Variovorax paradoxus: one gene and its partner. The protein of the gene in region 1 interacts with the protein of each later gene in a pairwise test. Links are inferred from orthologs where the notes say so. Each region holds a gene or a part of one and is shown in the gene's direction. Other genes may lie near its edges.

Region 1 (3,945 bases):
CTGCGCGTCAAGAAGGAGACCATCGGCGAGATCACCGCCGCGGCGCAGGTGATGCGGGAGGTGTCCACCAAGGTACCGGTGAAGGACACCAGGCACCTGGTCGACATCGTCGGCACCGGCGGCGACGGCTCGCACACCTTCAACATTTCGACGTGCTCGATGTTCGTGGCGGCGGCCGCGGGCGCCAAGGTGAGCAAGCATGGCGGGCGCAGCGTGTCGAGCAAGTCGGGCAGCGCCGACGTGCTCGAATCGCTGGGCGTCAACATCAACCTGCAGCCGGAGCAGATTGCGCGCTCCATCGAAGAGGTGGGCATCGGCTTCATGTTCGCGCCCAACCATCATCCGGCCATGAAGAACGTGGCGCCGGTGCGCAAGGAGCTCGGCATCAAGACGATCTTCAACATCCTGGGGCCGCTGACCAACCCGGCGGGCGCACCGAACATCCTGATGGGTGTGTTCCACCCCGACCTGGTGGGCATTCAGGTGCGCGCGCTGCAGCGGCTTGGCACCGAGCACGCGCTGGTGGTGTACGGCCGCGACGGCATGGACGAGATTTCGCTCGGCGCCGCCACCATGGTCGGCGAACTCAAGGACGGCGAGATTCGCGAGTACGAACTGCACCCTGAAGACTTCGGCTTTGCCATGTCGAGCAACCGCACGCTGCGCGTGGAAACGCCCGAGCAGTCGAAGGCCATGCTGCTGGGGGTGCTCGACAATCACGCCGGGCCGGCGCTCGACATCGTGCTGCTGAATGCAGGCGCGGCGTTGTATGCCGCGAACGTGGCCGATTCGATGGCTGCCGGCATCGAGCGCGCGCGCGAGGCCGTGGCCTCCGGCGCGGCACGGGCCAAGCTGGCCGAACTGGTCAAGGCCTCAACAACGGTTTGAACAACCGCTAAAGACGAAAACAGAACATGTCCGACATCCTCGACAAGATCATTGCGGTCAAGCGGCAGGAAATTGCTGCGGCGCAGAAGAAGAGCCCGCTCGAAGCCGTGCGGTTCGACGCCGAAAGCCGCGTGCTGACGCGTGATTTCGAAGGTGCCCTGCGTGCCAAGATCGCCGCCGGCCACGCCGCGGTGATTGCCGAGGTCAAGAAGGCGAGCCCGAGCAAGGGCGTGCTGCGCGAAGACTTCATTCCGGCCGACATCGCGCAGAGCTATGCGGAGGGTGACGGCGAAATCAGCGCCGCCTGTCTTTCGGTGCTGACCGACAGGCAGTTTTTCCAGGGCGGCGTCGACTATCTCAAGCAGGCGCGCGCCTCGTGCGACCTGCCTGTGCTGCGCAAGGATTTCATCGTCGACCCCTACCAGGTGTACGAATCGCGTGCGATGGGCGCCGACGCCATTCTCTTGATTGCAGCCTGCCTCGACGACGCGCAAATGAAAGACTACGAAGCCATTGCTCGCGGCCTGGGCATGGCGGTGCTGGTCGAAGTGCACGATGCGGCCGAACTCGACCGCGCGCTCAAGCTCAAGACGCCGCTCATCGGTGTGAACAACCGCAACCTGCGCAACTTCGAGGTGTCGATCCAGGCCACCATCGACCTGCTGCCGCGGTTGCCGGCCGATCGGCTGGCAGTAACGGAATCAGGCATTGCCACGCGTGAAGACGTGACCACCCTGCGTGCGGCCGGCGTTCATGCCTTTCTGGTCGGCGAAGCATTCATGCGCGCCAAGGAGCCGGGCGAGGCGCTCGCCGCATTGTTCAAATGAGCCGGCCCGATCAGTTGTCGAGCAGCAACCCTGCCGACTGGCCGGTGGCGCCGGGTTGGCGGCCGCTGGTCGATGCTTTCTTCGGCGGCATCGTCGGGCAGAAGCTGCTGGGCTTTCTGCGTGAGCGCCTGGATGCCGGGGCCGTGATATTCCCGCCCCAACCCCTTCGGGCGCTGGAGCTGACCCCGCCCGAAGAAGTGCGCGTGGTCATCCTGGGCCAGGACCCGTACCACGGGCGCGGCCAGGCGGAGGGACTGGCTTTTTCGGTGGCGTCCGGCGTGGCGCTGCCGCCGTCGCTGCGCAACATCTTCAAGGAGCTTCAGCGCGACCTTGGAACGCCTCCGCCGCCGTTTCCGAGCCCGGGCGGCAGCCTGGTGAACTGGGCAACCCATGGGGTGCTGCTGCTCAACACCTGCCTCACGGTGGAAGAGGGGCAGCCGGCCAGCCACTCGGGGCGCGGTTGGGAGGTGCTGACCGATGCAGTCATCCGGCATGTATCCGACGGTGCAAAACCTGTTGTTTTTATGCTGTGGGGCTCGCATGCGCAAAGCAAGCGCGCGTTGATCGACATCAACCGCCACAAGGTGCTGATGTCGAACCACCCCTCGCCGCTTTCGGCGATGCGCCCGCCGGTGCCTTTCATCGGCTGCGGGCATTTCGGCGAAGCGCGTGCCTGGCGGGAGGCGCACCAGCAGGGTGATTGATTTCGCGGATAATTCCCGCCAGTTCGCCTCGTGCAGTTCCTGCGTCTTATTGGTGCTGGAGGTTCTGTGAAGTCACAAAACCGTGCTATATTTCGAGGTTCGCCGGAGAGGTGGCCGAGTGGTTAATGGCAGCAGACTGTAAATCTGCCCTCTTACGAGTACGCTGGTTCGAATCCAGCCCTCTCCACCAGCGATGAATTTGGTTTCTAAGAGCGATTGGATCTAGCGCTTTGGGTGCCTTTGAGTGCCCCCGATGCGGGAGTAGTTCAATGGTAGAACCCCAGCCTTCCAAGCTGATGACGCGGGTTCGATTCCCGTCTCCCGCTCCAGAGACCCGGTTCGGCGCCGGAAGCGATTGGTTAGACAAAGCCCTTTTGGCTCAGTGGTAGAGCACTCCCTTGGTAAGGGAGAGGTCGCGGGTCCGATTCCCGCAAAGGGCACCAGTTTTTGGGGGTTGCAACGGCAGCTTTGCAACCCATCTGCATACGTTGAAATCGTTTTTTTCGGAGTCGAAAAATGGCAAAAGGTAAATTCACCCGCACCAAGCCGCACGTGAACGTGGGCACGATCGGTCACGTTGACCACGGCAAGACCACGCTGACGGCTGCGATCGCGACGGTGCTGTCGGCCAAGTTCGGCGGCGAAGCCAAGGCCTACGACCAGATCGACGCGGCGCCCGAAGAAAAGGCCCGCGGCATCACCATCAACACCGCCCACGTCGAGTACGAAACGGCCAACCGCCACTACGCACACGTCGACTGCCCCGGCCACGCCGACTACGTCAAGAACATGATCACCGGTGCCGCCCAGATGGACGGCGCCATTCTCGTGTGCTCGGCCGCTGACGGCCCGATGCCCCAGACCCGCGAGCACATCCTGCTGGCGCGCCAAGTGGGTGTGGGCTACATCATCGTCTTCCTGAACAAGTGCGACATGGTCGACGACGCCGAACTGCTCGAGCTCGTCGAAATGGAAGTGCGCGAACTCCTGGACAAGTACGAATTCCCGGGCGACGACACCCCCATCATCCATGGCTCGGCCAAGCTCGCCCTGGAAGGCGACAAGGGCAAGCTCGGTGAAGAAGCCATCATGAAGCTGGCCGAAGCGCTGGACACCTACATCCCGACGCCCGAGCGCGCCGTGGACGGCACCTTCCTGATGCCCGTCGAAGACGTGTTCTCGATCTCCGGCCGCGGCACCGTCGTGACCGGCGCCGTCGAGCGCGGCGTGATCAAGGTCGGCGAGGAAATCGAGATCGTCGGCATCCGCCCGACTGTCAAGACCACCTGCACCGGTGTGGAAATGTTCCGCAAGCTGCTGGACCAGGGCCAGGCTGGCGACAACGTCGGCGTGCTGCTGCGCGGCACCAAGCGCGAAGAAGTCGAGCGCGGCCAAGTGCTGTGCAAGCCCGGCTCGATCAAGCCGCACACGCACTTCACCGCCGAGGTGTACGTGCTGTCCAAGGACGAAGGTGGCCGTCACACGCCGTTCTTCAACAACTACCGTCCGCAGTTCTACTTCCGCAC
Region 2 (3,765 bases), 2.6 Mb from region 1 along the record:
AGAAGACGACCTCGACCGCGCGCGCCGTGCCGCCGAGCGCGAGCAGCGCAATGCGCTGCCGCCCGAGCCGATCCGTTTCGCAGACGTCATTTCAGGCCAGTTCGACGCCGACGAGGAAAGCCCCGAAGTCCCTCCGCTCAAGCGCGTGCTGCTTCCTGAAGCCGACTCGCCCAAGCTGCACAAGGTGCTGGCCCAGGCCGGCCTCGGCTCGCGGCTCGAAATGGAAGCGCTGATTCTCCAGGGGCGCATTTCGGTCAACAACGAACCGGCCCACATCGGCCAGCGCATCCAGTACGGCGACCAGGTCAAGATCAACGGCAAGCCGATCCGCTACCGCATCGCGCCGCCTCCGCCGCGCGTCATCGCGTATCACAAGCCCGTGGGCGAGGTCGTCACGCACGACGACCCGCAGAACCGTCCGACGGTGTTCCGCAAGCTGCCTCGGCTGCAGCAGGGCAAGTGGCAATCGGTCGGCCGGCTCGACTTGAACACCGAAGGCCTGCTGCTGTTCAGCAGCTCCGGCGATCTGGCCAACCAGCTGATGCACCCCCGCTTCGGCCTGGAGCGCGAGTACGCCGTGCGCGTGCTCGGTGCACTCAGCGCCGACGAAAAGAAGAAGCTGCTCGAAGGCGTGCGTCTCGACGATGGCATGGCCCAGTTCGGCACCATCGAAGAGGGCGGCGGCGAAGGCTCGAACTGCTGGTATCGCGTCACCATTTCCGAGGGCCGCAACCGCGAAGTGCGGCGCCTGTTCGAATCGGTCGGGCACGCGGTCAGCCGCCTGATCCGTATCCGCTACGGTGCCATGGTGCTTCCACGCGGCCTGAAACGCGGCGCCTGGATGGAACTCGACGAGCGCGACATCAGCGCGTTGTTCCAGGCCTCCGGCGGCGGTGCGCCGCGTCCGCAGCAACAGCAGCGCGGACCGGGCGGGCAAGATGGCGCGGGTGGCGGCCGGAACGGACGCAACAAGAAGCGCCGCGGCAATCGCAACGCCGGTGGCGGCCAACCGCCGCGCGACATGCGCGAACCACGCGACGACGGCCGCGAGCCGCCCATTCCGAATCCGCTGGGCGACGGCCGTCCGCCGCGTGGCGATCGTGGAGGGCGCGGCAACCGGGGCGGCGGAGGCAATGCGGCCATGCCGCCGCAAGGGCGGCGTGGCAACAACAACAACCGTGGCAACCGCCAGGGCGAAGAGCGTCCGCCAAGCGGCGCGAACCAGCCCGATCCCATGAAGACCTCGCTGGGCTATATCGGCGCCGACAGCTTTTCGCGCCAGCGGAAAGAGCAGCGCCAAGGCCCGGGACGCCGCGGAGGGGGTGGTTCTGCAGGCGGCGGCTTCGGCGGGCAGGGCGGCCCGGGCGGAAACCGGCGTCGCGGGCGCTGAAAGCCTGCTGTCCAGCGCAGCCTTTCGCGGGGTTTTCACCAACCCCGGGGGCTGCGCCGGTTAAAATCAGAGGCTTTGTCGATGAACGACGCAACATATTCGTTGCAGTTGTGACAAAACACTTCAAAATCAAAGCTCAGGAAGCACTTCAATGGCTATCGAACGTACCCTCTCCATCATCAAGCCCGACGCCGTCGCAAAGAACGTCATCGGCAAGATCGTTTCCCGCTTCGAAGCTGCCGGCCTCAAGGTTGTCGCCGCCAAGCTGGTGCATCTCTCGCGCAACGAAGCCGAGCAGTTCTACTCGGTCCACAAAGAGCGTCCTTTCTTCAAGGATCTCGTCGAGTTCATGATCTCCGGCCCCGTGTTCGTGCAAGTGCTCGAAGGCGAGAACGCCATTGCCAAGAACCGCGACCTGATGGGCGCCACGGACCCGAAGAAGGCCGCCGCCGGCACCATCCGCGCCGACTTCGCCGACAGCATCGACGCCAACGCCGTGCACGGTTCGGACGCCCCCGAAACCGCAGCGAACGAAGTGGCATTCTTCTTCGCCGGCCTCAACGTCTACGCGCGCTGAAGCCGTATCCCGGCTGATTTCATGACCACGGCCAACTTGCTCGAATTCGATCTCGAGGGGCTGGCTGCGTTCTGCGAAAAGCTCGGCGAGAAGCGATTCCGCGCCACGCAGCTGTTCCGCTGGATCCACCAGCGTGGCGCCAGCGACTTCGCCCAAATGACCGATCTGGCCAAGTCGCTGCGCGAGAAGCTCGCCACCACCGCTCGCGTCGAGGCCCTTCCGGTTCTCACGCAGCACGAATCCAAGGACGGCACGATCAAGTGGCTGTTCGACGTCGGCGACGGCAATGCCGTCGAAGCCGTATTCATTCCCGAAGACGACCGCGGCACATTGTGCGTGTCGTCTCAAGCCGGCTGCGCGGTGGGTTGCCGCTTTTGCTCCACGGGGCACCAAGGCTTCAGCCGCAACCTGAGCACGGGCGAAATCGTCGCCCAGCTCTGGTTTGCCGAACACTTTCTGCGCAAGCACCTGAAGCGCGACGAGCGTGTCATTTCCAACGTGGTGATGATGGGCATGGGCGAGCCGCTGCAGAACTACTCGGCATTGGTCCCCGCGCTGCGCACCATGCTCGACGATAACGCCTACGGGCTGTCGCGCCGGCGCGTGACCGTATCGACCTCGGGCGTAGTGCCGATGATCGATCGCCTTGGCGCCGATTGTCCGGTGGCCATGGCCGTGTCGCTGCACGCGCCCAACGACGCGTTGCGCGACGACCTGGTGCCGCTCAATCGCAAGTACCCCATTGCCGAATTGCTCGAAGCCTGCAAGCGCTACCTTGTGCACGCGCCGCGCGACTTCATCACTTTCGAATACTGCATGCTCGATGGCGTGAACGACCAGCCCGAGCATGCACGGCAACTGGTGGAGCTTGTTCGCACCCACGGTGTCTCGTGCAAGTTCAACCTGATTCCGTTCAATCCGTTTCCGGCCTCGGGCCTCCTGCGCTCGCCGCAGCCGCGTGTGCTGGCATTTGCCAAGACGCTGAGCGAGGCCGGCCTCGTGACCACCGTGCGCAAGACGCGCGGCGACGACATCGACGCGGCGTGCGGACAGCTGGCCGGCGACGTCAAGGACCGCACCCGGGCGGCCGAGCGCATGGCTCAGCGCCGTGTGGTGTCGGAACGCCCCGTTGTTTTGCATCCGATTCGCAAGACCACCCCCCTGGAGCACTGATTCAATGAGCATGGCCTTTCCGATGACCACCGCGAGCGCGCAGCGGCTGCTGGCCGCAAGCTTTGCCGGTGTGGCCGTGGCGTTATTGCTCGGGGGCTGTGTCAACACGCGGACCACCACCACCAGCCTGGCCGACACGAGCTCCTCGGGCAAGGGCGCCGAGATCGTGACCGAGTCCGACGAAAGCAGCCGCCAGCGCCGCGCCCGTCTGCGCATGGAGCTTGCTGCAGGCTACTTCGAGCACGGCCAGAACACTGTGGCGCTGGACGAAATCAAGCAGGCACTTGTTGCCGATCCCAACTACGCGGATGCCTATAGCCTGCGAGGCCTTGTCTACATGCGTCTGGAAGATGCCGGCATGGCCGAAGACAGCTTCCGCCGCGCCATTGCCATCAACCCGCGCGACGCCAACGTGCGGCACAACTACGGCTGGCTGCTCTGCCAGCAGAACCGTTACGGCGATGCGGCCCAGCAGTTTGCCGCTGCGCTCGCGGTACCCAGCTACACCGACCGCTCCAAGACGCTCATGACGCAAGGCGTCTGCCAGCTCAAGGCCGGGCAGCGTCCGGAGGCGGAGCGCAGCCTCTTGCAGGCCTACGAAATCGATGCCGGCAACCCGGTGGTC

Evidence for each region. The genes of interacting proteins can lie anywhere in the genome.
Region 2: the proteins of QHG62_RS21445 (region 1) and ndk interact in binary tests that used the Escherichia coli proteins (3 or more experiments, as listed by UniProt). The link is inferred for Variovorax paradoxus from one-to-one orthologs.

The regions. Positions count from the first base shown.
Region 1 is NZ_CP123990.1:4,451,129-4,455,073, forward strand. The notes cover bases 614-3,565. They hold QHG62_RS21445 (uracil-DNA glycosylase), read left to right. Parts: upstream 614-1,711; coding sequence 1,712-2,419; downstream 2,420-3,565. Other genes in these bases: trpD (anthranilate phosphoribosyltransferase), read left to right, coding at 614-888; trpC (indole-3-glycerol phosphate synthase TrpC), read left to right, coding at 915-1,715; tuf (elongation factor Tu), read left to right, coding at 2,936-3,565. Outside these bases: more of trpD, read left to right, coding at 1-613; more of tuf, read left to right, coding at 3,566-3,945. UniProt on the Escherichia coli protein: Excises uracil residues from the DNA which can arise as a result of misincorporation of dUMP residues by DNA polymerase or due to deamination of cytosine.
Region 2 is NZ_CP123990.1:1,809,756-1,813,520, forward strand. The notes cover bases 483-3,254. They hold ndk (nucleoside-diphosphate kinase), read left to right. Parts: upstream 483-1,541; coding sequence 1,542-1,967; downstream 1,968-3,254. Other genes in these bases: QHG62_RS08880 (pseudouridine synthase), read left to right, coding at 483-1,390; rlmN (23S rRNA (adenine(2503)-C(2))-methyltransferase RlmN), read left to right, coding at 1,989-3,140; pilW (type IV pilus biogenesis/stability protein PilW), read left to right, coding at 3,145-3,254. Outside these bases: more of QHG62_RS08880, read left to right, coding at 1-482; more of pilW, read left to right, coding at 3,255-3,765. UniProt on the Escherichia coli protein: Major role in the synthesis of nucleoside triphosphates other than ATP. The ATP gamma phosphate is transferred to the NDP beta phosphate via a ping-pong mechanism, using a phosphorylated active-site intermediate.